Regions from separate parts of the Lysinibacillus sp. G1-3 genome, predicted to be linked through region 2. Evidence: predicted binding sites of a transcription regulator. Region 2 holds the regulator's gene; each other region holds the start of a gene.

Region 1 (10,100 bases), on a different contig from region 2:
AATAGTAATTCGAATCGTATTAGAAATTAAGAAAATCGCTGTAAATAATAATCCTAAAATAAGCACAATCCCTACGTTACGGCTAATATTTAAGAAGTTAAACAGCTTTTCTACTTTGCCTTCACCATACATAACGTCATATGTAAAATTAAATTTATCAATTGTTTTAGCGACTTTAGCTGTTTGCTGAGGATCTGAAGCCTTCACATAAATAACATTACGTAATGGGTTACTTTGCTCAAATAGTTTAAAATCTTCCCCAAAATCTTTTACTAATTTGCTTAATTCATTTTCCCTAGTTGAATAGGTCATCTCTTCGATATCTGGCAATTTCTTAATTTTTTCCATGAGCGCTTTTTCATCAGCTTTACCTGCTGTTTCATCAATTAACACTTTAATTTCAACATCGTTTTCTAAATCTGATGCTACTTTATTTAAATTCATCATAATAAGCGCAAAGACACCTACTAATATTAATGTAACTGTAACTGCACTTACGGAAGCAATAGTCATCCAGCTATTACGGCCAAGAGACTTTATACTTTCTCTGAAGTGACGTTTTACTGTATTAAATTTCATAACCGTAGTCACCTCCGTGCTCATCACGGACAATCATTCCGCCTTCTATTGCAATTACTCGACGACGAATCGTATTTACGATTTCACGGTTATGTGTTGCCATTACTATAGTTGTACCTCTCGCATTAATTTCTTCAAATAAATTCATAATCTCCCAAGATGTTTCAGGGTCAAGATTCCCAGTAGGTTCATCCGCAATAACGACCTTCGGCACATTCACAATCGATCGTGCAATCGAAACACGCTGTTGTTCGCCACCTGACAGTTCATTAGGGAACATTCTTGCCTTTTGCTTCAGTCCTACAAGCTCTAAAACCTCCATCACTCGACGGCGAATTTCCACTGGTTCCTCCTCGATTACCTCTAGAGCAAACGCTACGTTTTCATAAACATTCAGACGAGGTAAAAGTTTAAAATCTTGGAAAACCACTCCGATTTGACGGCGTAAAAAAGGTACTTTTTTATTTTTCAAGGAAGCTAAATCTATACCATTAACAGTGATTTCTCCCGAAGTAGCTTTTTCCTCGCGATACATTAATTTAATGAATGTAGATTTCCCCGCTCCACTTGGACCTACAACGTAGACAAATTCACCTTGCTTTATGTTAATGGAAATCCCATTTGTCGCAACAACACCATTTGGGTACTTCTTTGTCACATTTTTCATTTCTATCATATTTAAACCACCTAAATCTCTTACCATGTAAGAGGTATTTCGTTACCTATTATAACACTCTATTTCTACCTTTATTATTACAGTTTCATTTCATTCCGTGGTAGTTCTTGTTATTTCGTTATCTGATTGCCATAAATGTTTTAAAACCTCGACAAACAAAAAAACAGAAATCGAGCCTATTAGAGGAAAGTCGATTTCTGCTTTTCTAAAGTTTTTAAGCAAAAAAAAGCATTCAAACTATGTTAGTATACATAGCCTGAATGCTTTTGTTAGTTAAACAGTTTGCTCGTCAGTCGTTGTATAGCGTACTAAAACTGCACCTGTTTTAGACTCACCTTCGATAAATAGACGATTAGCATTCTCTACTTCTTTATCGAAACGTACGACTTTTGATAAAAATTGATCCTGTGATTCCATTTTTGAAGCATCTTGAATACCTACATCTACTTTACCAAAATTCGTAACAATTTTACCGCTTAACGAGATTGTACGTGGCACATACAATTCAACAGCTCCTGCGACTGTTTGTGCTTTGATTTTCGATGAATTAGTAGAGCAAGTTGTGACCACAACATGTCCATTAACCGATTTTGCTTCAACTTCATCCAATGCGCCATCTAAATAAACACGGCCATTCAATGTTTCAGCCTCTAAATCTTTACCACGAACATTTGTTAGTTCAATGGAACCATTAGAAGAATCCACTTCTGCCTTTCCAAAGTTAAACTTAGAGCCTTTAATCGCACCGTTTAATGTCTTTACTTTTAAATGCTCGAAATCCGTATCTTGTAAAGTAACACTTCCGTTCATTAAACGTACTGATAATTTTTCTAATTTATCCTTTGGAACAAGGACTTTCACATTTACTTGCACAAGCTTAAGTTGACTTAAAATTCGCAGTGAATCTCCATCTTCCTTGACAACGAATTGCTCTAGGAAATTAGCACGTGTTTCCTCTTCACTATCATTAACAAGAGGTGCCTTTACCTTGCAAACGACTTGGAAGCTATCTCCTTCAGCGGTTTCTAATGAAAAATTGCCATTCGGTAATTCAGCAATTATTTTATCTACATGTTCAGCTGCAACTTCTTCCGTATGTGAAAACTCAAATTTATCACCAAATGGAGAAGATACATCAAATTCTTTGACCTTTTTTACTGCCGTATTCATCATATCCATAAAAAGTGAACCAATTTGTGATAAATCTTTACGGAAATCCTTCATTTCTTCTTGGAAATATTTAGGGAAATCTTCATCTTTTTGCGATTGTTCACTCTTATGACTTTCACCTTTAAATACTGACTCTTTCTCTGTTTGGGAATGCTGGCCCTCATCTGACACATCATTCATAACATGTTGAGTGGACTTGCTAGGTTGCTCTAATGCTTCTAATAATGTAATCGCCTCTTGCGCTGAAATTGTTCCTTTTTCCACAAGTTCTAAAATTCGTTGACGTTCATTTTGCATAATTAAAATTAGCCTCCCTCAGTTCGTTATAGTATTTATACGAAACGCATTGTGAAAAGTTTCACCAAAAAACGAAAAATTGGGAATATACCTTATTTTAGGCACATTACCATTACGTGTGGTTGATTTCCGTTCCAGCTGGTTGCGTCCAGCCATAACTCCAATCAACTTATTCATATGACATACGTTTAAATAGAATGTCACCCAACTTTTGAAATTTTATCGATTAACTTTCACGTTTTATTACCCTACTTTTAGTTCTTATCGACATCCACCTTCCCAGTATGCCCCTAACGTAAAAAAAGTTCGCAATTTGCGAACTTTTTTAGTGGGTACTTTATTGAGAAGCCTTGGCTAAAACATCTTCCATACGTAGACGATCTCTTGTTAATATTGGCTTTAAATATTTACCTGTGTACGAGCCACTGACTTCAACGACTTCTTCTGGTGTACCTGTCGCCACAATCGTACCACCTTTGTCGCCACCTTCAGGCCCTAGATCGATAATGTAGTCTGCCGTTTTGATGACATCTAAATTATGTTCGATGACTAGCACTGAATCGCCATTTTCTACAAGACGTTGTAAAACAACGAGTAAACGTGCAATATCATGCGCATGTAAGCCCGTTGTCGGCTCATCTAAAATATAGAATGATTTACCTGTTGAACGACGGTGTAATTCAGAGGCTAATTTTACACGCTGTGCCTCACCACCAGATAATGTTGTAGCAGGTTGTCCTAATTTCATATAGCCTAATCCTACATCCACGATTGTTTGTAGCTTACGCTGGATTTTGGGAATATTTTCGAAGAATACAACTGCGTTTTCAATCGTCATATCTAAAATATCCGCAATGCTCTTATCTTTATATTTCACTTCAAGTGTTTCACGGTTGTAACGCTTCCCATGACAAACTTCACATGGCACGTAAACATCTGGAAGGAAATGCATTTCAATTTTTATAATACCGTCACCACGACAAGCTTCACAGCGACCTCCCTTAACGTTGAAGCTAAAGCGTCCTTTTTTATAGCCACGTACTTTTGCTTCGTTTGTTGTTGCGAAAACATCTCGAATATCATCGAAAACGCCTGTATACGTAGCAGGGTTTGAGCGAGGTGTACGACCGATTGGTGATTGGTCAATATCAATAACCTTTTCGAGCTCATCAATCCCCGTTACCTCTTTATGTTCACCGGGCTTCACCTTTGAACGATTTAGCTTTTGAGCTAAGGACTTATATAAAATCTCATTAATAAGCGTTGATTTACCTGAGCCTGAAACCCCAGTCACTGCAACGAATAAACCAAGTGGTACATCAACCTTCACATTTTGAAGATTATTTTCCTTGGCACCTTTAATCGATAATTTGCGTCCATTCGGTTTGCGGCGCTCAATTGGCAGTGGGATAAACTTCTTACCACTTAAATATTGCCCCGTCAAAGACTCTTCATTTTCCATTACTTCCTGCGGAGTTCCTGCCGCTACAATTTGACCGCCATGCACACCTGCACCAGGACCAACATCAATCAGATAATCCGCCGCAAGCATTGTATCTTCATCGTGCTCGACAACAATAAGCGTATTGCCAATATCACGCATATTTTGCAATGTGCTAATAAGTCGATCATTATCACGTTGATGCAAGCCGATTGATGGCTCATCTAAAATATAGAGCACACCTGTTAAGCGCGAGCCGATTTGTGTTGCAAGGCGAATTCGTTGAGCTTCTCCCCCTGAAAGTGTTCCTGCCGCTCGACTTAATGTTAAATAATCTAACCCTACATTGACAAGGAAGCCAAGTCGCTCTTCAATTTCACGTAAAACAAGTCGAGCAATTTTCATATCCTTTTCTGATAAATCCAGCTCTTTGAAAAATGTATCAGCTTCCTGAATCGAATACTGTGTCACTTCACCAATATGCTTATCTGCTAGTTTTACAGCTAATGTTTCAGGCTTTAAGCGATACCCTTTACAAGATGGACATGCTTGCTGGGCCATATATTTTTCCATTTGTTCACGCACGTAATCAGACGTTGTCTCCTTAAAGCGACGTTCCACATTACGAACAACACCTTCGAATTCAATCATTTGATCTCGCACATTGCCAAACTCATTTTCATAATGGAAATGGATTTTATCTTTACCAGAACCATATAAAATTTTATCCATCTTTTCTTTCGGTAGATCCTTTACGGGTACGTCCATCGGGATATCATAATGATCGCACACAGCCTTTAATAACTGTGGGTAATATTGAGAGCTTGTCGGTTCCCACGGTGCTAAAGCATGCTCTAATAAACTTCGATCCCAATCGGGTACTACTAAATCAAGATCAACCTCTTGTGTCGAGCCTAAACCATCACAGCTTGGACAAGCCCCGAATGGACTATTGAATGAAAACATACGAGGCTCTAGCTCTCCTATTGAAAATCCACATAGTGGACAAGCATGATGCTCACTAAATAATAATTCCTCATGCTCCATCACATCGACAAGTACTCGCCCATCTGCCAAACGTAATGCTGTCTCTAAGGAATCACTAAGACGTGCCGCGACACCTTCCTTCATCACAACACGATCGATGACTACTTCTATTGAATGTTTTTTATTTTTATCAAGTTCAATCGAATCATCTAAATCACGTAGCTCACCGTCGATACGTACTCGAACAAAGCCTTGCTTTTTTAAATCTTCCAGTAGCTTTACATGTGTTCCCTTACGCCCTGCTACCATTGGAGCAAGCAACTGCATTTTCGTTCTTTCTGGATAAGTTAATAAACGATCGACCATTTGCTCAATCGTTTGAGAGGTAATTTCTATACCGTGATTTGGACAAATAGGCTTACCGATACGTGCATATAGCAAACGTAAATAATCATAGATTTCCGTTACTGTCCCAACTGTCGAACGTGGGTTACGGCTCGTCGTTTTTTGATCGATTGAAATAGCAGGAGATAATCCCTCTATCGCATCGACGTCTGGTTTATCCATTTGACCAAGGAATTGACGGGCATAGGCTGAAAGGGATTCTACATAACGGCGTTGTCCCTCAGCATAAATCGTATCGAACGCTAATGATGATTTCCCTGAGCCCGATAAACCTGTTAGCACGACTAATTGATCGCGTGGAATTGTGACATTAATGTTTTTTAAATTATGTGCTCGTGCGCCTTGCACGACTATTTCAGTATTTTTCACAAGCCGTTCACCCTTCTAATTTCAATTCAAATATTGTATCGCGTAGCTCAGCAGCACGTTCGAAATCGAGTGCTTTTGCCGCTTCCTTCATTTCTACTTCTAGCGTAGCAAGTAACTGCTCTTTTTCCGCCTTCGTCAGCTTCTTACCTTTTGTAGCCTTCGCTACGTAAGTCTCTTCTTCCTCTGCCACCTGTGTCGCACGAATAACATCAGGAATTTTCTTCACAATCGTTTTCGGTGTAATACCATGCTCCTCGTTATACGCCATTTGCAATGCTCGACGACGCTTCGTTTCCTCAATCGCCTTTTTCATCGAATCCGTCATATTATCTGCATACATAATGACATGACCATTAGCATTACGCGCGGCACGTCCAATCGTTTGAATTAATGAACGTTCTGAACGTAAAAATCCTTCCTTGTCAGCATCTAAAATTGCCACAAGAGAAACTTCAGGAATATCTAGCCCTTCTCGCAATAAGTTAATGCCGATTAGAACATCATAAGTACCTTTTCGTAGCTCGCGAATAATTTCAATTCGCTCTAGCGTCTTAATCTCTGAATGCAAGTACTCCACCTTTAAGCCCATCTCTTTCAAATAAGCTGATAAATCCTCTGACATTTTTTTCGTCAATGTTGTAACGAGCACTCGTTCATTACGAGCAATACGATCTTGAATCTGATCGATTAAATCATCAATTTGCCCTTCAATAGGACGTACGTCAATTTGTGGATCAAGCAGCCCAGTTGGACGAATAATTTGCTGCACCATTTCCGGCGTATGCTCAAGCTCATACGGGCCAGGTGTTGCCGATACATAAATAGCTTGATGTATATGTTTCTCATACTCTTCAAAACGTAAAGGGCGGTTATCTAGTGCTGATGGCAAACGGAATCCATGTTCAACAAGCACACCTTTACGTGCTTGGTCACCGTTATACATCCCTCGAACTTGTGGCAAAGTAACGTGACTTTCATCGACAACAAGTAAAAAATCATCTGGGAAATAGTCAAGTAGTGTATATGGCGTTGCCCCCGCTTCACGCAATGTTAAATGACGCGAGTAGTTTTCAATACCCGAGCAAAAGCCCATTTCACGCATCATTTCTAAATCGTAACGAGTGCGTTGCTCTAAACGTTGCGCCTCCAATAATCTATCCTCTGCACGCAAAAGGGCTAAACGCTCCTCCAACTCTTTTTCAATATTATCAATAGCTTTTAGCATTTTTTCTTCTCGTGTAACGAAGTGGGACGCTGGGAAAATAGCAACATGATCACGCTCTGCTAGTATTTCTCCAGTTAACGCATCCACTTCGCGAATTCGATCAATCTCGTCCCCGAAAAATTCCACGCGGATACAATGTTCATCACGGGATGCTGGGAAAATTTCCACTACATCACCACGTACCCGAAACGTCCCACGTGTAAAACTCACATCATTACGCTCATACTGTACATCGACCAATTTTCGAAGCAACTGATTACGTTCAATTTCCATTCCCGTACGCACTGATACGACCAGTTCACGATATTCTTCCGGAGAACCCAGACCATAAATACAGGACACAGATGCAATAATAATGACATCATCGCGCTCGAATAATGCAGATGTCGCAGAGTGACGCAACTTATCAATTTCATCATTTATGCTTGAATCTTTCTCGATATAAGTATCCGTCTGCGGTACATAGGCCTCTGGCTGAAAGTAATCATAGTAGCTGACAAAGTATTCAACTGCATTATCAGGGAAGAACTCTTTAAACTCACTATATAATTGACCCGCTAGTGTTTTATTGTGTGCCATAATAAGTGTCGGTTTTTTAACTTCTTTAATGACATTAGAGATCGTAAACGTTTTTCCCGTTCCTGTTGCCCCAAGCAACGTTTGATGACGTTTACCTGCACGCACACCCTCCACTAATTCCGCAATTGCCTGTGGCTGATCTCCACTAGGCGTATATGGCGCTTGTAAATCAAATGTTTGCACACATGTCCCCGTCCTTTCCTTCCAATTTGTACATATATTTTAGCATAGCGCTATTAATAATTCGAACATTTAACGAACGAACGTTTGTAAATATTTTTTCATTTGCTCTATTTGAGATGAAATCAACAGAACGTATGTACTATAATAATTAATCAGAACGTCTCTATCAATAGATTACCCTTTCCAAATGTTAGCTAATCGAGATGAGGTTATGTATATACATGATCTTAGCAGGAATTTCATTGTTTGGTGATGAAATACTCGTGAGATTCATGTCTATTTAAGGGTTATGCAAGTGGAGTCTAGAGAGATTTAATTGGGTTACTAGGGGAACTGATCGGCTTGGTCATCAATCTTGCAAATAAAACCACAAAAAAATCCCACCCTCCAATAACAGAGAGCGGGCTCGTCATATTATTCAGTTGTCTCTTGGTGTAAAGCTACTAGTTCGTTTGCGTATAGATGAAATGCGTTTTCATCTTTGTCATCGAGTGCTCTATCTATCAGAACCATGAGCTGCTCTTCACGATGCTTACGCTGGATATGATTTAAAAATAAATCTAAATAAATCTCGTTTAATAATTTCTCTGCCTCATCAACTTTCTTTGTCTGACCAACGGCTTTTAGAAAATCTGTATACGAATAATATTTATCCAACGATCTCACCTCGATCCTTTTCTAAATTATAAGAAAATTGAAATTAAAATGCAATGTTTACGAACTGAAAATCACTTCGATTTACTATTATTCTCGTGCTATTTTAAGCAATTTTTCTAAGCAATTGCTTGAAATAGCACGAACCTCCTTCGTTTATCTATATTTTCTGAATTTAATTTTGTGTTTTACACTTCAAGAAGAAATAGAAAAGGAGGCTTACATAGATGTCAGCAAACTACGTCAATGGATATTTACTTTCTTTTAACACCTATTTACTTCAACCAGTTCAGTACGACTCTAAAATTTTCACTCGGGTAATTGATAAGCATAATGAACTTATCGTTACACGAAAGCCAATGCATATATTACGAAAATCTTGTATTTCGCTAGGAACAACCTATGAAGCAGCAAAGCATTCCGCTAAACGCTTCTTCGGTAATCAGCATAAGCTTCCAATCGTTGTTGCTTATGATTATGGTTATCCGTGTATTTTTCTACCCATCTATTCGCCAAACTCTGTCCACAACATCTGGATTGGCCTTCACGCCATTTCGAATATAGTACCGAGTAAAACGGGCTGTATCGTCACACTGAAAAACGATAAACAAATTGAATTACCCATTCAATATGCTTCGATTAGCAAGCAATTTGTCAATGCATCGATGTTATATAAGCATTACATGAATGAACGCAAGCAGATTAGTCAGGACCCCCCGAATCACCCACCTTTTTAAAGCAATCAATTTCGCCTTGGCGTAATTGTAGCTGACGCTTTCTGCTGAATGAAAATAAAAACCCCTCAAAAGCACAATTTTACTGTGCTCTGAGGGGTCTTCATTACCCGATTTTTGAACGTAAGTATGCATTAATGAATGGATCTAAATCGCCATCCATCACCGCGCCTACATTACCTGTTTCTTCATTTGTACGATGATCCTTCACCATTGAGTAAGGATGGAATACGTATGAACGAATTTGTGAACCCCAGCCGATTTCCTTCTGTTCACCACGGATTTCATCTAGCTGTGCCTGCTGCTTTTCAATCTCTAATTGATAGAGCTTCCCTTTTAACATCGTCATAGCTTTTTCACGGTTTTTAATTTGTGAACGTTCTGCCTGACATTGTACGACAGTACCAGTAGGAGTGTGCGTAATACGAACAGCTGAATCTGTCGTATTAATATGCTGACCACCTGCTCCTGTAGCACGATACGTATCAATTTTTAAATCCTCTGTGCGAATATCAATTTCAATATTATCATCGAATTCAGGCATAACATCACAAGAAACGAATGATGTATGACGACGCCCCGAAGAGTCAAACGGTGAAATACGTACTAAACGATGAACACCTTTTTCTGCTTGTAAATAGCCGTAAGCATTATGACCCTTAATGGACAATGTTACAGATTTAATACCTGCTTCATCACCAGGAAGATAATCAACTGTTTCCACTTTAAAGCCACGTTTTTCAGCCCAGCGTGTATACATACGAAGTAGCATTGAGCCCCAATCCTGAGATTCCGTACCAC
Region 2 (10,100 bases):
ATAAAAAAAGCTCTAAATGATATGAAAAATTACTACAATAAAAGATGGCAAGTTTCTAGAGAATATTGAGCAAGAGAGGTAGAAATGGCTACTTCTCTTATTTTATTTCCAAAATGTCCAATCTGTTGGACATTCTTTCGCTTTTATATCAGTCATTTTGGCGTTTCTATCCACGTTTTTCGCTGTTCTATCCGTCACTTTGACGTTTCTATCCACGTTTTTCGCTGTTCTATCCGTCACTTTGACGTTTCTATCCACGTTTTTCGCTGTTCTATCCGTCACTTTGACGTTTCTATCCACCATTTTCGCTGTTCTATTCGTCACTTTGACGTTTCTATCCACGTTTTTCGCTGTTCTATCCGTCACTTTGACGTTTCTATCCACGTTTTTCGCTGTTCTATCCGTCACTTTGGCGTTTCTATCCACGTTTTTCGCTGTTCTATCCGTCACTACTCGTTCCTTCACCTTCATATAAAGCCTTTAAAAAGAAAAAAATCAGTAGGAAAACTCCCACTGATTAAAACGTTACTTTATTTCGTTTCCCTCTAAATGTTCCCGATATCTCCTATGGACAGTGGCTTTGCTTACGTCAAAGCCTAGCCCCCTAAGAGTCATAGCTATTTCCTCAAATGTGAAGCCTCGATTGCGGAGTTTAACGATCTCTTCTATAGGGACATCTTTACGTTCCTGGCCGTTTGGGTTTCCTCGGTTAGATAAATTATTTTCAGGGCGGTAGCCATTTTCAACTGCCCGACGCATGCCACGACGTATTTTAGCATTGTGGATTCTACGCTGGTACTCCTCTACAATTGCTAAAATTTCTAGGAGCATCGTATCCATTTCATTTAATTGTACAGGTCCCGCGTCTCGCATAGAGAAAACATTAGTTTCAGTTTTCTGCAATAAATGCAAAACGGCCATTCGAGCATTTCCACGTCCTAAACGTGTTTCATCCTGCACAAATAATGCTGTTACGTCATTTTCTTTTATGAAATCGAGCATTTCTAGTAATCCTTCTCGTTCCACATCATAGCCGCTATGCTTATCCTTAAAAACAAGCTTCACTTCGTAGCCCAGTTCTTTAGCATAGCGTACTAACTCCTCCTCCTGTCGCTCTAATGAGGAGCTTTGTGTCTCTTTTTCTGTACTCACACGGCAATAGACAACAGCCGATTGTTGTTTTGTTATCATTTTACATTTCTCGCAATTTCAATTGAATTTATAGAATTGGGTTGGTCGTCACCCACTACTGGAATCACTAGAGAATTACCTGCAATAATTCGTACGTTCGATAATTCATTTTCTGCCTTAACAAGCTTAATCCATTCATCCGATTTCATTTTACCACGGTATTGTTCGGCTAACGACCATAAACTATCACCATGTTCGACTTCAATTTCTGCGTATGTGACATCCCCTGGATCTGTTATAAAAAGATATGCCGTAAATAGTAGACAAGCTCCTAATAAAGTTGTAATATGTGGATTTTTTTTAAACCAGTTCATGTGTATAACCCCTTTTCAAGAATGTTTGTTCGGAATATATGTTCTTATAATAATGCGAACAAACGTTTTTGTCAAACACTTTTCGAACCTATGTTTGCTTAAGTGTTCGCATTCTGCTATACTACTAATAAGTAGAATGACTAGAAAAAAGAGGTGAGCAATCATGAAAAAAGTTTCGAAAAGACAAGAGGCCATATTAGATTTCATTAAAGAAGAGGTACGCACAAAGGGGTATCCACCATCTGTACGTGAGATTGGTGAAGCAGTTGGACTTGCTTCAAGCTCTACAGTTCATGGACATTTAGCTCGTTTGGAGCAAAAAGGCTTAATCCGTCGCGACCCAACTAAACCACGTGCCATTGAAATTCTAGAGCCAGAGGATTCTATTCAAAAGCAACATGTTATACATGTCCCACTTGTTGGGAAAGTTACTGCAGGTTCTCCGATAACTGCTGTTGAAAATATCGATGAATATTTCCCGCTACCGGATATTTATGGTACAAGTGAAGATCAGTTATTTATGCTAGAAATTATGGGTGAATCAATGATTGAAGCTGGCATTTTAGACGGAGATTTAGTTATTGTTAAACAAAAATCTACAGCTGATAATGGTGATATTGTAGTAGCAATGACCGAAGAGAATGAAGCAACTGTAAAGCGTTTCTTTAAGGAAAAAAGTCATTTCCGTTTACAGCCTGAAAACGCAACAATGGAGCCAATTATCGTAGACCAAGTTTCTATTTTGGGCCATGTTGTAGGTCTTTATCGTCGTGTTCATTAAAAGTATCTCAATAGCAGCGTACAAAAAGAGGATTCTATGTTCACAAATGGGCATATACCTCTTTTTCTTATTTTTGAGTGCCTTTTTATACACTAAAAAAGAACCCACTGTATAATGGATTCTTCCCTCTAGCAATGTATTTAGTTAATTTAAAAAAGCTCATCCCCATAACGTGGGGGTGATTTTCGTTCCGGCCAGGCGCTTTGTTGCTGCCGCTTCGCTTTCGCACAGTTAAAACATTTGTTGCTGCCGCTTCGCTTTCGCACAGTTAAAACATTTGTTGCTGCCGCTTCGCTTTCGCACAGTTAAAACATTTGTTGCTGTCGCTTCGCTTTCGCACAGTTAAAACATTTGTTGCTGACGCTTCGCTTTCGCACAGTTAAAACATTTGTTGCTGTCGCTTCGCTTTCGCACAGTTAAAACATTTGTTGTTACTGACGCTTCGCTTTCGCACAGTTAAAACATTTGTTGCTGACGCTTTGCTTTCGCACAATTAAAACATTTGTTGCTGTCGCTTTGCTTTCGCTACAGAAAACATTTGCCGCTGACGCTTCGCTTTCGCGCAGAGCAGAGCTTCCTAAGGGCGTCCGATGAGCCGCTTTTATGGCATACATCTATTTTTTCATGTTTATTACCAAGTTTATCTTGCCATTTATACAAAATTCTATTCCGTAATGCTTATAAAGTTTTATGCCTCTACCTTGAATTTCAAACTCGCCTTTACAAATGCATAGAATAATTTTTTTGATGCTTCATCACCTACAATGGCTAGCTCTTCAGGATGCCATTGTACTGCTAGACAAAATGGTAAATCTTCGTGTACGACGGCTTCAACGATACCATCACTTGATTTGGCTGCCACTTTCAATTTTTCTGCTGCTGCGTTTATTGCCTGATGATGAAATGAATTTACCGCTATTTTTTCTTCCTCGATAATTGTTGTTAATAATGTATCCGGTGTTAGATGAACATGATGTGTAGCAACGCCCCGTGCCGCTTGTTGCGTATGCTTTATTAATTTTTTACTATGATATTCACTATCAATGTCCTGATAGAGTGTGCCTCCAAATGCAACATTCAGCATTTGAATCCCTCGACAAATCCCGAAAATCGGCATTTTCCGAATAGAGGCCGCTTCAATCAATGAAAGTTCTAGTGAATCCCTTTCCGGATGAATCTTCCCTAACTTTGGTGTAGGTTCTGCACCAAAAAGAAATGGATGTACATCATGTCCGCCCGATAGTAATAATCCGTCCGTCAACGATAAAATTTGTGCTACATCCTCTTCAACTCCAATCGGAATTATAAGAGGTACACCCCCAGCTTCAATTATACTTTTGCTATAAGCAGCATTTAATCTTGAGGACAAATCATCCTCCGCAAAGGCTGTTATTCCGATAATTGGTTTCATCTTATCCCCTCCATGATCTTTATCTAGCATTAACTACCTATAAAAGCTTGAAGACTATTAATCATCGAAGGACTCCCCCACTGATTAATTACCAAAACCCAAGATACCAATTCATCAACGCATCCCCATAGAAATAGATAATAATAGCAGCTAAAGCAATAGAAGGTCCGAATGGTATAGGCGTTTTTCTTCCCTTTCCACGTACTTTTAACACTACTATTCCAACAATCATGCCAATGACAGCAGCTATAAATAGTGTAAGAATTGCATGTATTGTCCCGAGTACAAGACCAAGTAAAAAGAATAGTTTAATATCGCCTCCACCCATTCCACCTCTTGATAGGACAGCTATACAATACAATATTCCAAAACCTACCAAAGCACCAACTACACTGTCCCACCACGGAGACAAAGGAGATATGACGCGTCCAAAAACGAGCAATGGTAAAAAGAATAATAGCACTTTATCAGGTATAAGCATATAAGCAAAATCCGACACGACAATAATGACTAATAATGAAATAAATAATAGTGCTACAAAAAATTCTGCACTAAAGCCTAATTTCCAATAAGCAAATGTAAATAACATGCCTGTTATAAGTTCCATCAATGGATAAATCCAAGAAATTTTTTGCCCACAGCTTCGGCATTTCCCCCCAAGATATACATAGGACAAAACAGGTACCAAATCAAGCGCCGTCAACTGTCTCTTACAAGAAGTGCAATGCGAAGGTGGACGCACAATGGACTCCTTCAAAGGCACACGTAAACCAACTACATTAAAAAACGAGCCTAAAACGAGCCCAAATATGAAAACAGTAATTGTATAAGCAATTTCCATCTTTTTATCCTCCTATACTAATAGACGCCCATACATTTAAGTATGCGCGCCAATCAATTAAGCCTCGGCATAATTGCGTCTGGAATCGGCTTTGTGCTTAGACCTGCACGAGGGCCGACACGATGTCGGTCATTTCGGTAATGCCACAGGACCTGGCGTTTTTACCGATGTAGGTCAGTTACCCGTTATCGCATGGATGCGATGATTTTAGGCTAACATCCTTTCCGATTACGTGACATCCGCCGGAGGCTTTAACTTCTTTCAGCAGTTTTTTGGACACTAGCTGAAAGAAGTTTATTATTGTTGTCCTTCATAATAGAACGTCGTTACTTGTATGGTAGATTTTAAGGTTGTATCTGCATCCTCCTGGAACTTTGCTTCCTCTCCAGTTGCTGTGAAATCGATAGCATCAATTTTCATCACACGATTAATTTTTTCAATCTCTTTTATAAATTCAACCATTGCATTTTTATCCAGTGCGACAACATCAATATTAAATGTTACTAATTTTAATTCCTTTGGTAAGGAATCTTTATTGAGAGTAGCAGTTGGTATTTTATCTTTCACTTCAGGTGTTTCATCATTCTTAGCAACAGCTTGTTCCTCAGCTTCATTTGCAGATTGCTTTGGTTCAACCTGTTCCTCAGAATTTGTCGAGTTGGGATCTGTCATAGTAGAATCCATTACAAGTGAATCATAATTATTAAAATCCACAGCTTCTACCCGTGTTCCCGTCACCGCTTCAGTCTCTTCAATATTTCGAATTACCTCTTCAATAGCTCGAGTTTGAGGTACTTTTTTACGCAATGTTAAATTACTTCCACTAGATGATTTGCCATTCTCTTCAATTAAAGCAATCTGCTTCTGAATAGTAGACATTTCTTGTTGAAGGGAGCTAATTGAACTTTCCTTCGCATCTACTTCTTCTAACTTAGGTGTTACTAAATAGTAATATAGCGCAAATAAAATGGCTGCAATGAAAGCTGTTAAGATAAGAATCGTTGAATTTTTACTACTAGTCATGATTCTCTACCTCCAGCAAGAAATTTAAAATCAATTCCTAATGTAATCGTTGCCGAATAACGTGGCACTTCCTTAAACTTGTTTTTAGTATTTTCTTCCTCTTGATTTCCTATAGATACATCAAAATTAGAAATAGTATCAACCTGAATATCATTGAAATAACGGCTTGCTGTTAGCTTTTCTAAATAAGATGATATGGCTGACATTGTTTCAAAATCAGCCGTAACCTCAACATTTTTTTCGCCAAATACATAATCCCTTAAATACGTTTGCTCGGGTAACAATACCTGGGTCTCATCCATTAAGGGCGTCACTGGATACGAGACTTTTTCCACAAATTGTACAGATTGTTCCAATGAGCCTTCGTTCACATTTCGTTTTACATCTAACTCAGTTTGAAGTTGTTCAAGTTGGGATGAAAGCTCCACTTCCTGCGCACTTAATTTTGTAAGATCACTTTTTGCTTGGAAAAACAAGAAAATCATATATCCTACTATCATACCAATAAGAATTATAAATACTACATAGATTAAGGTAGGTGTTGAATGCTTTTTTTCTAAATCCGGTAAGAGGTTTATTTCTGGTACCATCAGTTAACCTCCTTTAACGCAAGTCCAATCAGGCTTGCAAATTTCTCTGAAAATTGAGGGAATGATTTTTGAATGACTGTATCATTTAACATAATAATCGGTGTCGTAAAATTATTTTCTAAAAACTCTTCAATGGTAGGGAGTAGTGGATTATCTCCTAAAATGATAATCTCATCAACACTTTTCTCACCTTTATGTAAGGAAAACTTAAAGAAATTCATGATACGATCTATTTCAAGCATTTGATCGGTAAGAATGATACGATAATCATCTTCGGCATCTAAACGATAAGCAAAACTAAACTCCTCTTTTTCTTCAAACTCCCACTCCGATAAATCTGTATCAAATGATTGGTACCTTAAAAATTCAAGTTGACCATTCGAAAAAATACTTATCGACAATTCATTGATGGACCAATCCGCTATTAAATAAGTTCGATTATCTTTTATTAATTGCAAATGATCTAACAGACGAATATTACACAATGCACGAATATCTGCTACTTGAGGTTCTAATGAAGCATCGAGTAAAAGTCCAATCATTTTCGTCACTTCTTCTGAAGGTGCTGCAAATAGCATCGCCTGCCCATCACTAGGTTTTGGATCATACACATCAATAAGTGGATCTTGGAATGGAAGATGAATGGACTGACCAAGCTCCATCTCCACATACCCTTTTAATTCATGCCACTCTATATCATCAGGATGCTCAAAGCTCTTTAACAAAACAGAAGTATCCGGTACAAAAATACGCGCATTTTGCTTTTTGCCTGCCCATTTTGCCACATCATTTTTCATGACATCAAACAATTCCATTTCATCATGAATAACAGAACCCTCAACCATTCCCTGTACTAATGGCAATTCATAGCCCTTCCATTGCGACGGGTCAGCACCTTTTGCTACAATCGCACGTAATATATAATCCTTTATCTCAATCGACACATGCGATTTTTTCTTTTTTGTAAACATGGGGAAAGATGCCTCCTTTTTAACTTTGGTTTTAATGAATTAACCATCCATTTCCCAACCAGAAGCGTAGATTAAACTACGCCTCTGAGTGGGTTGGGAGGGTTACTATTCAGTGGTTTTTGGTGTAATAGTATAATCTTTGTCAATTTTACTTCCTTTTTGAGTGTCTGAATTTATTTCATCTATTGTATGTTTAAATGTAACACTAAAAGATTTTACAACATTTAATACTTTAACATCTAACTTTCGAGGAACATCTACAGTAACTTTAGCAGTTGTAGGGATTTTCCCCGCTGTATCAAGATATTTTTCTTTAATTAATGTATCAACTGTCACCTCAACCTTATCTTCAGGATTATCTGTATAGTAAAGATTAGCAGCGTTTATAACATTAATAGCATCTGCCTTTACTCCATTGAATTTTGAGTTATTAATAATGTTTCCAATCGCTGGAATAGCAATCGCCGCGACTATCGCTAGAATTACAATTACAGCCAGCAACTCAATCAGAGTTAACCCTTTTTGATTTTTTAATAGTTTTTTGTTCATGATTTTTTTGAACATCGGTGTTCCTCCTTATAAATTGTTATAATTAGTCCGAAAATATGTACACCTACAACAACAACTACTCCCTTCTTTTCTATACCACCCCCTTATAATTAGAACGCTTACATATTTTCGTATAATGCGAACATTGGTAGGAAAATTGCCGCGACAATCACTCCTACAACCGCTGCTAAAACGAGTATCATTAATGGTTCTATGAGCGATTTTAATGTATCTACAGAACGATCTACTTCTTCCTCGTAAAAATCAGCGATCTTTTCGAGCATATAATCAAGCGAACCTGTTTTTTCACCGATAGATGTCATTTGGGTTACTAAAGGAGGGAATAGCCAACTTTTTTCTAATGGCTCAGATAATGTACCGCCTTTTTCTAGGTTATCTCTTGCCTCCAGTACAACTTTACCTACAACTGGATTCCCTACAACTTTTTCAACAATTGTCAGTGCATGTAGAATAGGCACTGAACTACTGAACAAAGATGATAAGGTTCTAGTCATGCGAGCAATTACATTTTTTTGCATTAAAATACCAAATACAGGTATTCTCAGTAATGCGTAGTTCACATTGTAATGAAATTGCTTATTATTTTTATAGAAAAATCGAAATAGAAGAATCGACAATATGAGAATCCCAATTGCAACATACCAGTATGCTATTAACCAATCGGAAATACTGACAACAACAACCGTTAATATTGGCATTTCCATGTCCATTTCTTCAAAAGTAGCCATAAACGTCGGAACGATAACTATCATTAAAAACATACCTACCGCGATTGTTAGCACAGATAAAATAGCTGGATATGTTAATGCTGATTGTACTTTCTTTTTAATTTTGAATTGCTTTTCAAGTGTCCCTGCTAAACGCTCTAACGTCTCATCGATATTCCCCGTTGCCTCACCTGAGCGCATCATATTAATAAACATTACTGGAAAAACCTTTGGATGCTTGGCGGCTGCATCTGAAAATGCTGTACCCCCGCGTATATCCTCTTCCACTTGTTGTAAAGCTCTTTTCAATGCTTTACTTTTCGTTTGCGTACTTAAAATATGTGTTGCCTCTACAATTGAAACACCCGCTCGGATTAGTGTTGCATATTGACGACAGTAAATAACGAAATCCTGGTGTTTTACTTTACCGCCAATATTTAAGTCTTTATGTAAAATGCTTTTAGACTCTTCCAGCTCACGGGCATTAATGCCTTGTGCTCGTAATTTTTCAAGTGCTACCTTTTTGTTAGTCGCATCGATGATTCCTTTTTTTTGTGCACCAGTTTTTGTGCGTCCACTATATCGAAAAACGGTCAATTATAATCCCCCGCATTCATATATGGCCTTGCGTCTTCCAATGAAATTCTCCCCATGGCGATTAGCTGCTGCATCGAAGATTCCAAAGTATGCATACCTAACGCTTTATTCGTCTGCATAACAGTAGGAATTTGGTGAACTTTTTCATTTCGAATTAAATTTGAAATAGATGGTGCTTGTACTAATATTTCAGTTGCAGCAATTCGCCCCTTGGCATCTTTACGTACAAATAAACGCTGTGAAATAATGCCTACTAAAACATTGGCTAATTGCACACGAATTTGTCCCTGCTGATGTGGTGGAAAAACATCTATAATACGATCAATCGTAGTTGGAGCACTACTTGTATGTAATGTTGCCATCACTAAATGGCCCGTTTCTGCAGCTGTAATGGCTGTAGAAATCGTTTCGTAATCACGCATCTCTCCTACTAAAATAATGTCGGGGTCCTGACGAAGAGCAGCACGCAAACCATTGGCAAAGCTCTGAGTATCAACCCCTACTTCACGTTGATTGATAACGGATTTTTTATGTGTATGTAAATATTCAATTGGGTCCTCAAGCGTTATAATATGCTTTGATGTTGTTTCATTAAGATGATCAATCATCGCAGCAAGCGTTGTAGATTTACCAGAACCTGTTGGACCTGTTACTAAAATAAGACCCTGTGGTTTTTCTGCTAATTGATACAGTATCTGTGGCATATTTAACGATTCAATAGAAGGAATTTTTGCTTCAACTAAACGGGCAGCGATTGTCACTTCATTGCGTTGATGATAGGCATTTACACGAAAACGGCATTTCCCTTGCAATGAATAGTTAAAATCGGTTTCCCCTTTATCATGAAACTCTTGCAATTTATGCTCAGGTAAAATAGTTGTCACCATTGTCTGTAATTCTTCAGAAGTTAGGAGTTCACTCCCGTAATGTTCTAGTTGTCCATGGATACGATAGACGGGTGGAATCCCCTTTGTTAAATGAAGGTCAGACGCTTTTTCTTCAAATGCGCGTGTTAATAGCTCATCGATATTTCTACATGTAGTCATGAACGAATCACATCCTAATCTGCATTTGCTACACGCAATACTTCTGAAGTGGTTGTTT
Region 3 (10,100 bases), on a different contig from region 2:
GATTCGAAGTCCTTCGCACAGAAATATTCAAATGGATATATGTGTAGGTCGTCATCCAATCGCCTATGTTGGTTGGACTCTGTAAATCCATACTTTTGTCTCGTTAGATCTGTAATGATAACAGTATTTGTTTGTTGACCTTGTTCCGTATAGAAGCTTTTATCTTCATAATAATCTAGCAGTAACTTAATCCATGGATGCCCCTTTACAGCCCCCATTGTACCGGTTACACATGTATCACTATTTTCTCCGCCAGTAAATGCTTGATGAGATAAAAAAGGGTTTAACGATTGCACAACTTCTACATCTGAATCCAAGTAAATGCCACCTTGTGTATATAGTGCATATAACCTTACATAATCAGCTACATAAGCATACTTTTTAGATTCGTAGGCTTCTTGTACAAATTGATTGGATTGAATATCAAATGATTTTTCATTCCATTCAATTAGTTCATAGTCAGGCATTAATTTTTGCCAGGAGGTAATACACGCTTCAACTACCTGCGGATACGGATTTTCGCCAAACCAACAGAAGTGAATTTTTTTAGGAATCATTATACAATTTCCTTTCTGTTATCCAAATAAATTAACGGCATATTACATATCAAACTATTTCATTACTAACTTAATAAACTCCATCAGTTTTACCCTATCTAATAATAGGCTCCACTCTAAATAACTAACATCTGGTGTCACAAATTCAAAGCTATTTAAGTTTGCCATCGTAAAATTTGATAAATTTCGGTGTAATTTAAAAAAGTGTCCCTGTGTTTTCCGTTCAAAATTGTTGACCCAAGGATAATCGGTCGTAACAATTTTCAAATCTAATGCGCAGTACTCAAGGAGCTTAGTTGAAGCTTGTAAATTGAAAGGGTACACATCAGGCATATAATTCAATCCGTATTCAGCCTTTGACGCTAGAAGAGGAACTTCATGATAAGGAAGTGATCCTGAAAAGATAATATTTTTATAGCCTTTGAAAGATTTATATAATTCATTTGTTGGATTTCCTATTAATAAAATCGTGTTATCCTTTAAAGTTGTCGTAAAGGGCTTTAGCGCATCAGCGGTACCTCTTTCAGTTCCCATTGCGCCGACATATACAAAGTCGTACTCTTTTTTTGATGTTTTGATGAAAAAGTCTTTTGATATTCCCATATCTCGATGAATTTTGGGAACATTGTCCTTCATCTTAAAATCCTTTTCCACAAGTTCATTCAAAAATACGCGACCATGTGGTTTAACATTACAAGTCTTTTTTACAAAATTTTTCAACATCGGAAAATGACCAGTTGATAACGAATTATATTCATGAATAATCTTTGTCTCTCTTGAATGTTTTTTTATATCTAAACCAGGAAATTTCCATATTAAATCTATATTAGTTTTTGGAATTTCATCTATCTCCGCTGTTAAAATGGTGCTGGCTTCTATATTATCCTGCTGATTTAAATATGCTACATAGGCTGAGATTTCTGGTAAAAATGATTTTCCGTTGTTGACAAATCCAATCTTCAAATAGATGATTCCCCCTTCTTACAACTGCTAATTTTCATTTATAATGGTCTGTCTATTAATTTCACGCTTTATTCATATTTGACCTATTGAGTGCGAGTTTATGATGGGTAAATGAATTTCCGGAAAGAACAAATAAAACAATCATTATCGGTGTTGTATAAATAATAATTTCCGTCATTGAAAGTAAAATATAGGTTATAAGTATTAAAAACGGTAATAGTTGTAGCATGTTCGTATACTTAACTTGTTTTTTAGCAAAAGAAAATGCGTTCCATACTAATGCTGCTACGAATAGTAGAAAAAATGTAACGGCCAACCAACCATACTCAGCTAATAAGGCGATAAAGGTATTATGTGCGTCCAATTGTCCAACATGATAATTTTCTCCATGGCCAAATAATGTGGAATCTTTTATGATGTTTTGCCAAATAGCCATTCGTCCATCAGATAGATCAGCCGATTTCCGCTGAAATTTCCCTACAATTTTTTGAACCGCTTCATTTAGTATCGGAATTTTACTTAGACTAAAAATAAATGCCACACTTAGTACAAATAGAACCGTTACGAGTGCGCCCACTTTTCTAATATTTGAAGCGTTTTGAATAGCTAACAAGACCATACTCATTATGACAGCGGTTAGTACGGTGATGGCAGCCGTTCTACTTTGAGTTAGTAAAATAATATAAAAAACAAAAAAGAATAGGCTTACTAGAACTACGATAGGAACCTTGTTCTTTACACCTTGAAAATATTGAATAGTCCCAGCTAGTAATACGACTGCTAATAATGTCATGGCCAATCCCATCATGTTCGGGTTGCTATAAATCCCCGCAAATGCGTTGAAAACAACTCGATTCATGAAAAAAGATAAGAGAAGAATAATGAGATGTGAGAGACAAATACTAATAGCTAGCACATGTAAAGTAGCTGTTTGAAAAGAGTTATATATAATCGATAACCCTATATACATCGTAAGCATACATACAATATTCATAAGTGATTCCATATCAGAATTGGCTAAAGCACTTATTAGCCCACAAATAATAAATAAATAGAAAAATAAATCGCTCACATACATCCTGCGAATATTTGCGCTGCGATTATAAATAAAAAGGATGATCGGAAAGATGGAAAAAAAGACAGTAAAGTAAATTAGTATAGATATTTCATAAGATAATGCACTGGTGAGTAGTAATACACTCATACATATTGTTAGGATAAAAAACCGCACTTTCATCACCCTCACTATAGCTTCATTTCGTATGTTATTTTGTGAAAAGATGCCACCATTTTCTTTCACTTTTTACGATTGGCTCCGCAATTAATAGCTGCTTATTTTCTAAAATACGTTCATTGTTTTCAAGAAAAAGGTCGACCATATCCAGTTGTTTCATTTTCTCCAAGTAATCTAACCCAGCTTCAAAAAGCAATGGTCTTGTAGATATATTATGGACATCTGAACCATACGTATGAACAAGTCTTGCTTCTATTAAATCCATTGCAAATTGTTGAATTTTTTTGCCAAAATGCCCAGCAATGCTACCTGCCGTAATTTGTGCTAATGCCCCATCACGAATGAATTGTTCAAGGAGCGCTACGTTTTGTCGAATAGCTCCATTTCGCTCAGGATGCGCAATAATCGGTGTAATACCCGATGCAACTAATGACCTAATAATTTCCTTGCAATAGAAAGGGATTGTTTCTGAAGGTAATTCCAGTAAAAGGTAGTTTGAGTTTGCTAACGTATGAAGCTGTTTAGTTGTGATTGACTTTAAAATATTTTCATTAATGCGCACTTCATGTCCAGGAAATAGTTTGATTGGCCATGCTCTTTTTTCTATTTCTAGCTGTAAAGTATGTACTTGATGTAATACAATTTCATATGGCACATCGTACATTGGGTGCTTGACATGAGGGGTCGTAATAATGGCTGTTATACCTTGCATCACAGCATGTTCTAGTAATTGCAATGACTCTGAAAGTTGTTGTGGTCCATCGTCAACTCCGTATAATAAATGACTGTGTGTATCAACCATGCTCTATCATCTCCACATTCCAATTCATCACCTAACTGTTTTTCACCAATTTAAATTATTATTAGTAGAATTTTTTTTTGCTGATAAATAAAGGCACTTATTGTATATATGCCTATTTTCACGGTAAATATGACAGTAGCTTACATACAACTAAGTTAAGAAAAAAGCGCAAAAGCGCTGGAGAGGCCGAAGCAAAAGTAAACGCTCCACCACTTTTGCCCGAGGAAACGAAGCGACCTCGAGGATGTAGCGCTTTAGCCTAGATCCTCGAGGTCGCTTTAGGTATTGTACAGGCAAAAAATCTATAGTTTCCTTAACTATAAAAAAACGTCTTTTACTCTATTTTGAGTAAAAGACGTTTTTTGTATGACAATTATTTTGCGTATTCTACGGCACGTGTTTCACGAATAACCGTTACTTTAATATGGCCTGGGTAATCAAGTTCTTCTTCAATTCGCTTACGGATATCTCTCGCTAAGCGATGTGAAGCCAAGTCATCTATTTTTTCAGGTTGTACGATAATACGGATTTCACGACCAGCTTGAATTGCAAAGGATTTTTCTACACCATCATAGCTTTCGGAAATTTCCTCTAACTTTTCAAGTCTACGGATATAGTTTTCAAGCGTCTCACTTCGAGCACCTGGACGAGCTGCTGATAACGCATCAGCTGCAGCTACTAACACGGCAATAACAGATGTTGCTTCAGTATCACCATGGTGAGAAGCAATACTATTTATAACGACCGGATGTTCTTTGTATTTTGTAGCTAATTCCACACCGATTTCGACGTGGCTACCTTCAACTTCATGGTCAATTGCCTTACCAATATCATGTAATAAGCCTGCACGGCGAGCTAATGCTACATCTTCACCAAGTTCAGCAGCAAGTAAGCCTGCTAAATATGCGACTTCAATTGAATGTTTTAGGACGTTTTGTCCATAGCTTGTACGGTATTTCATGCGGCCTAAAATCTTCATTAAATCTGGATGTAAGTTATGAATGCCAATTTCAAATGTTGTTTGTTCACCTGTTTCGCGGATTTGTTCATCCACTTCACGACGAGCTTTTTCCACCATTTCCTCAATTCGAGCAGGGTGAATGCGGCCATCCTGTACAAGTTTTTCAAGTGCAAGTCGAGCCGTTTCACGACGAATTGGATCAAAGCCTGATAAAATAACTGCCTCTGGAGTATCATCAATAATTAAATCTATACCTGTTAACGTTTCCAAAGTTCGGATATTACGACCTTCACGACCAATAATACGACCTTTCATTTCATCATTTGGCAAGTTCACGACAGATACTGTTGTTTCTGCAACGTGATCTGCTGCAAAACGCTGTAGTGCCAGTGATAAAATTTCACGCGCTTTTTTATCTGACTCTTCCTTCGCACGTGTCTCAGCTTCCTTCGTCATCACAGCAATATCAGTTGCTAGCTCTTTTTCTACTTCTCCTAAGATAATAGCTTTTGCTTCATCTCTAGTTAAAGCCGAAACTCTTTCTAGCTCTGTTTTTTGCGAGGCAACGAGCTCGTCCACTTTGCTTTCCATCTGTTCAATATGCTGTTGTCTTTCGCTTAGAGCTTGTTCTTTACGCTCTAAACTTGCTTCTCTCTTATTTAGAGCATCATCTTTGCGATCAAGATTCTCTTCTCTTTGCAATAAACGGTTCTCTTGTTTCTGAAGCTCAGAACGACGTTCACGAATGTCATTTTCTGCTTCAGTACGAAATTTGTGAGTTTCATCTTTGGCTTCAAGTAGTGCTTCTTTCTTCAATGCCTCCGCTTCTCGTTTTCCTTCTTCAACGATTGTTTCAGCGACATGTTTAGCACCAGTGATTTTTGAGTCATTCACTTTTTTCATGTAGATATAGCTAACAGCGGCACCAACGATGAGTCCAAGCAAAGCGGAGATGATAGTAATTGCATCCATATGAACACCTCCTCTTGCTATTTGGGTAATACAGTTTCAGTCGGCGCATACATTCATTTCACCTTGGCATAATTATGTCCCGGATTTTGAATTGTGTTCAAGTATGCACGAGGACCGAAACGATGTCGGTCATTCGGTAAAGTCACTAGACGTGGTGTTTTACCTATGCAAATTAGTTAGCCGTTTTCGCAGGATGCGAAGCTTTAAGGCGAACGTTCTTATGCATCATTGTCTGTTCAAAATCTTGCCAGTTGCCAGAGGCTTCAACTTCATTTACGAGATCTTTAAAAGCCTTTCCAAAATGAAGTCAAAATGTAATGTACTGCCTATTTAAAGTCATAATTCAGAAATTATACATATTTAATTGTATAGCTAGCCTCAAGCTCTGTCAAGGATAGTCGGGCATCTGTTCGCCTCTCAAAAGAAAAAAAGTCAGTCATATCCATTAGGAGAATTAATTACCTATTACTTTTACACTAACGTTAAATTCACCTTTTCATATTCATACGTAGAAGCAGTACTTAGGAAGTATTATTTTCTTTTGGTGGAAGCTATTTATTCCCGATGCTATATCAAATTTACGGTGAGGAAAATATGATCCCCACTTCCCTTTATGACGTTCAATCTATCACTTCTTTGATTCTATCCTTCGGTACCTCTTCCTATTGCCGACTCATTGCTCAATTGCCTTCATCACTAAATATATGGATATCCTTACAAATATTATACAACCACATTCTCCAGTATGTGTAAAGAACAAATGGCAAAAGCGCTCGTTTACATCCGACAAGCGCTGGAGAGGCCGAAGCAAAAGTAAACGCTCCATCACTTTTGCCCGAGGAATCGAAGCGACCTCGAGGATGTAGCGTTTTAGCCTAGACGCCGACTATGCTTTAGTTTATCCACAGGCAAAAAATCTATAGTTTCCTTAAAAAATAAAAAAAATGCATTGCTCTCACTATAAAGAGTGGGAACAATGCATTTATATTATTCATCTTCAAGAAGAAGCTTTAATTCATCATCCATATCTTCCTCTTCATCATGCGCAGCAATTGTATAAGATGAAGATGCAATACCGTAAGAAGCACGGATTTTATTTGCGATGTCGTCAAGCACTGCTGGATTTTCTTTTAAATACTGTTTAGCATTTTCACGACCTTGACCTAGGCGCTCATCACCGTAAGCGTACCAAGAACCGCTTTTTTGAACAATGTCTAGTTCAACACCTAAATCGACTGTTTCGCCCTCTTTTGAAATTCCTTCACCGTACATAATGTCAACTTCAGCTGTACGGAATGGTGGTGCTACTTTGTTTTTCACAATTTTAATTTTTGTACGGTTACCCATAATGTCATTGCCTTGTTTAATAGCTTCTGCACGACGTACTTCTAAGCGAACGGAGCTATAGAATTTAAGTGCACGTCCACCAGGTGTTGTTTCTGGGTTTCCGAACATAACACCAATTTTTTCACGTATTTGGTTAATGAAAATAGCAATTGTTTTTGATTTATTGATAGCACCTGAAAGTTTACGTAAGGCCTGAGACATTAAACGCGCTTGTAAACCAACATGCGAATCACCCATATCTCCTTCGATTTCCGCTTTCGGAACTAATGCTGCTACTGAGTCAATAACGATGATATCGATAGCACCACTACGTACTAATGCTTCTGCGATTTCAAGCGCCTGTTCTCCTGTATCTGGTTGAGATAATAAAAGCTCATCAATATTGACACCCAATTTTTGTGCATATATTGGATCTAATGCATGCTCAGCATCGATAAACGCTGCTTGTCCACCATTTGCCTGAACCTCTGCAATGGCATGAAGTGCAACCGTTGTTTTACCTGATGATTCAGGGCCGTATACTTCAATAATACGTCCACGTGGATAACCACCTACACCTAATGCAGCATCAAGTGCTAGCGAACCACTTGAAGATGTAGCAATTTCTAAATCCGTCTTTTCGCCAAGTTTCATGATAGAACCTTTACCAAAGTTCTTTTCAATTTGTTTTAACGCCTGTTCTAAGGCTGCTTTACGATCACTCATTCATTTTCCTCCTTCGAAAACTGTTCACTGTTTTTCTCTATCTCTACTATACTTGTTTTTAAGAGAAGACGCAAGAAAAAAGCGAACGTTTATTCGTTTTTCTTCAAAATAAAAATTTGGGTAACTTTCCATTACCCAAATTTCTATTTTCAACTATATTATGGACCATCACTAAAACGTGTGGTTGATTTTCGTTCTGGCTGGGCGCTCTCCTAGGGGCGTCCAGTCTCCCAACTTATTTACATAGTAGACGTTTTAACAAAAGTCATCTGCAACTTTTGGTGATGAACCTATATTATACCGGGGCAAATTAATTAACGTTTTTTAAAGCCTCTTTCTTCTAAAAGCTGCATTAAATAATGACAAGTAAATTTCGCAGCCCGCAGTCGATTTGTATTACGCATGCCCGATAAATGAAGTAAGTACGTGATCGGTTTCTCATCACCAATTGCGATACCAATCCAAACCGTCCCTACTGGTTGATGATCATGGGCTGTAGGACCTGCTGCACCTGTTAATCCAATACCAATATTAGTATCAAATTTTTCACGTACAGCGCTAGCCATAGCTGCTGCACATTCACTGCTTACAATCCCATGTGTAGTTAATAATTTTTTAGAAATACCGAGCTGCTTTATTTTAGCCTCTTCTGTATACGTAACAACGCCACCAACTAGGGCATCCCCAACACCTGGTATTTCTGCAAGCTCAGACTGAAATAATCCCGCTGTTAAACTTTCTGCCGCAGAAATTGTTAACTGATTATCTAGTAACATTTCTACTGTTTTAGAGGCTAGAGAATCATCATCTATACCGTATTGATAGTCACCTACAAGCGCTTGGATCTCTGCTACCTTTGCAGCAATAAGCTGCTGTGCTTCTTGCTCCGTTTCTGCCTTGGCAGTCACACGCAGTGTAACTTCGCCGTCAGAAGCAAGTGGCGCAACAGTTGGGTTTGTTTGCGAATCTAAAATGGCTTGGACACGTACTTCAAGCTCTGCCTCTCCAATGCCATAAAAACGCATAACATGCGATAGAATAACCCCTCCAGTATTTAACATCGCACTAAGCTTTGGCTTTGCTTCAAACTGGAACATCGGCTCAAGCTCTTTAGGTGGCCCCGGAAGCAAAATATAAGTACGCTCATCTTTAGTTAGTATCATTCCAGGTGCCATACCATGATGGTTTGCAAGCACCTCACTACCTGCTAATATTAAAGCCTGCTTACGATTATTGTCCGTCATTGGACGTCCTCGCTTTGCAAAAAATTGCTCAATATATGTCAGCGCGATATCGTCAAATTCAAGAGTAACGCCAAGATGACGAGCAATCGTTTCCTTTGTTAAATCATCCTTAGTAGGTCCAAGCCCACCAGAAAAAATGATTAAATCAGCACGAGACTCTGCAATGGAAATAGCTTCTTCTAAACGTTGTGCATTATCTCCAACTACAGTGTGATAATACACATTTATCCCTAATTCGGACAACTGACTAGAAATAAACTTTGCATTTGTGTTCGAAATCTGACCAAGCAATAACTCTGAGCCAACCGCAAGAATTTCAGCATTCATGATCCTCAAGACCTCTCTTATTTAGAATCGAGTAAGGCACGTCGATTTAGATAGAAATAATCCCATCCAGACCATAGTGTAAAGAACAATGCAATATATAACATAATTGTATCAAACGGAATACCAATAAGTGTAAATATTGTATTGTGTAAAAGTGCTGCTCCGATGGCGACAATTTGGGCCCACGTTTTAATTTTACCAAGCTGGTTTGCCGCAACAACTTCTCCTTCACCTGCCAATATTAAACGAAGACCAGTTACTGCAAACTCACGGCTAATAATTATAATTATTATCCATGCAGGCGCCATATTAAGCTCTACCATTAAAATAAAAGCTGCTGAAACTAGTAATTTGTCAGCAAGCGGGTCTAAAAATTTACCAAATGTTGTCACAAGATTATACTTACGTGCGTAATAACCATCCACCCAATCAGTCGCTGAAGCAAAAATAAAAATAAGTGCACCTACAAAATGATGAACAGGCATATCCGCACCGAATAGTGACATTGTTCCCCAGCCAAAATCAAACATCATAACAATGACAAAGAACGGAATAAGTAAGATTCGAGAGATGGTAATTTTATTTGGAATGTTCATTTTTCTAACACCTTTCATGATGAAAGAAAGTAGTCATCACTAGATGACTACTATTCTTTATTGAAATTGATGACGATGTTTTGCGTTACAGCTTGCTGTGCATACGTTAAAGGCTCGTCATTAATGTATACCTTGGCTTGCGTTGAATTACCTAAACGGATACGAGCATAATTTTGAGATGTTGCGTCAAATTCTACTACTTCTCCTGCATTATATACACGAGTATCTGTTAGTATTTCTTGTTGCTGTTGGTCTCGAATACCGATAAATGTAGGACCTGATACTTCGATACGTATTTTAAATGTATCTGCACCTGTTAACGTATATGAAGTTGTAGCACCATCCGCTTCAACAGTCCCTGCTGAAATCGATTGCTTAACCTCTTCAGTTTC

What was found. The regulator LexA, encoded in region 2, represses DNA repair genes until DNA is damaged. The targets are predictions, from matches to a motif close to CGAACATATGTTCG.
Region 1: a site for LexA is predicted at 7,985-7,998, ahead of uvrB (excinuclease ABC subunit UvrB). Genes of this name have one in related genera too.
Region 3: a site for LexA is predicted at 7,624-7,637, ahead of recA (recombinase RecA). Genes of this name have one in related genera too.

The regions. Positions count from the first base shown of each region.
Region 1 covers NZ_JBWHYQ010000007.1:83,380-93,479, reverse strand. The annotation lists gene ftsX (permease-like cell division protein FtsX) at 1-579, opposite strand, end outside; gene ftsE (cell division ATP-binding protein FtsE) at 569-1,255, opposite strand; gene ACVYAD_RS08800 (DUF4097 family beta strand repeat-containing protein) at 1,529-2,722, opposite strand; gene uvrA (excinuclease ABC subunit UvrA) at 3,060-5,924, opposite strand; gene uvrB (excinuclease ABC subunit UvrB) at 5,932-7,911, opposite strand; gene ACVYAD_RS08785 (IDEAL domain-containing protein) at 8,326-8,568, opposite strand; gene ACVYAD_RS08780 (competence protein ComK) at 8,793-9,302, shown strand; one part of gene prfB (peptide chain release factor 2) at 9,406-10,100, opposite strand, start outside.
Region 2 covers NZ_JBWHYQ010000026.1:9,116-19,215, forward strand. The annotation lists gene ACVYAD_RS22200 (DJ-1/PfpI family protein) at 1-4, shown strand, start outside; gene ACVYAD_RS22205 (hypothetical protein) at 103-450, opposite strand; gene ACVYAD_RS22210 (YneB family resolvase-like protein) at 526-1,191, opposite strand; gene yneA (cell division suppressor protein YneA) at 1,188-1,505, opposite strand; gene lexA (transcriptional repressor LexA) at 1,669-2,286, shown strand; gene ACVYAD_RS22225 (gamma-glutamyl-gamma-aminobutyrate hydrolase family protein) at 2,975-3,697, opposite strand; gene ACVYAD_RS22230 (prepilin peptidase) at 3,786-4,538, opposite strand; gene ACVYAD_RS22235 (potassium transporter) at 4,836-5,561, opposite strand; gene ACVYAD_RS22240 (PilN domain-containing protein) at 5,558-6,151, opposite strand; gene pilM (type IV pilus biogenesis protein PilM) at 6,151-7,122, opposite strand; gene ACVYAD_RS22250 (prepilin-type N-terminal cleavage/methylation domain-containing protein) at 7,228-7,686, opposite strand; gene ACVYAD_RS22255 (type II secretion system F family protein) at 7,791-8,996, opposite strand; gene ACVYAD_RS22260 (type IV pilus twitching motility protein PilT) at 8,993-10,042, opposite strand; gene ACVYAD_RS22265 (GspE/PulE family protein) at 10,057-10,100, opposite strand, start outside.
Region 3 covers NZ_JBWHYQ010000001.1:387,869-397,968, reverse strand. The annotation lists gene ACVYAD_RS01890 (glycosyltransferase family 32 protein) at 1-557, opposite strand, end outside; gene ACVYAD_RS01885 (hypothetical protein) at 612-1,520, opposite strand; gene ACVYAD_RS01880 (O-antigen ligase family protein) at 1,582-2,592, opposite strand; gene ACVYAD_RS01875 (tyrosine-protein phosphatase) at 2,786-3,556, opposite strand; gene rny (ribonuclease Y) at 3,930-5,489, opposite strand; gene recA (recombinase RecA) at 6,477-7,541, opposite strand; gene ACVYAD_RS01860 (competence/damage-inducible protein A) at 7,856-9,112, opposite strand; gene pgsA (CDP-diacylglycerol--glycerol-3-phosphate 3-phosphatidyltransferase) at 9,130-9,708, opposite strand; gene ACVYAD_RS01850 (helix-turn-helix domain-containing protein) at 9,759-10,100, opposite strand, start outside.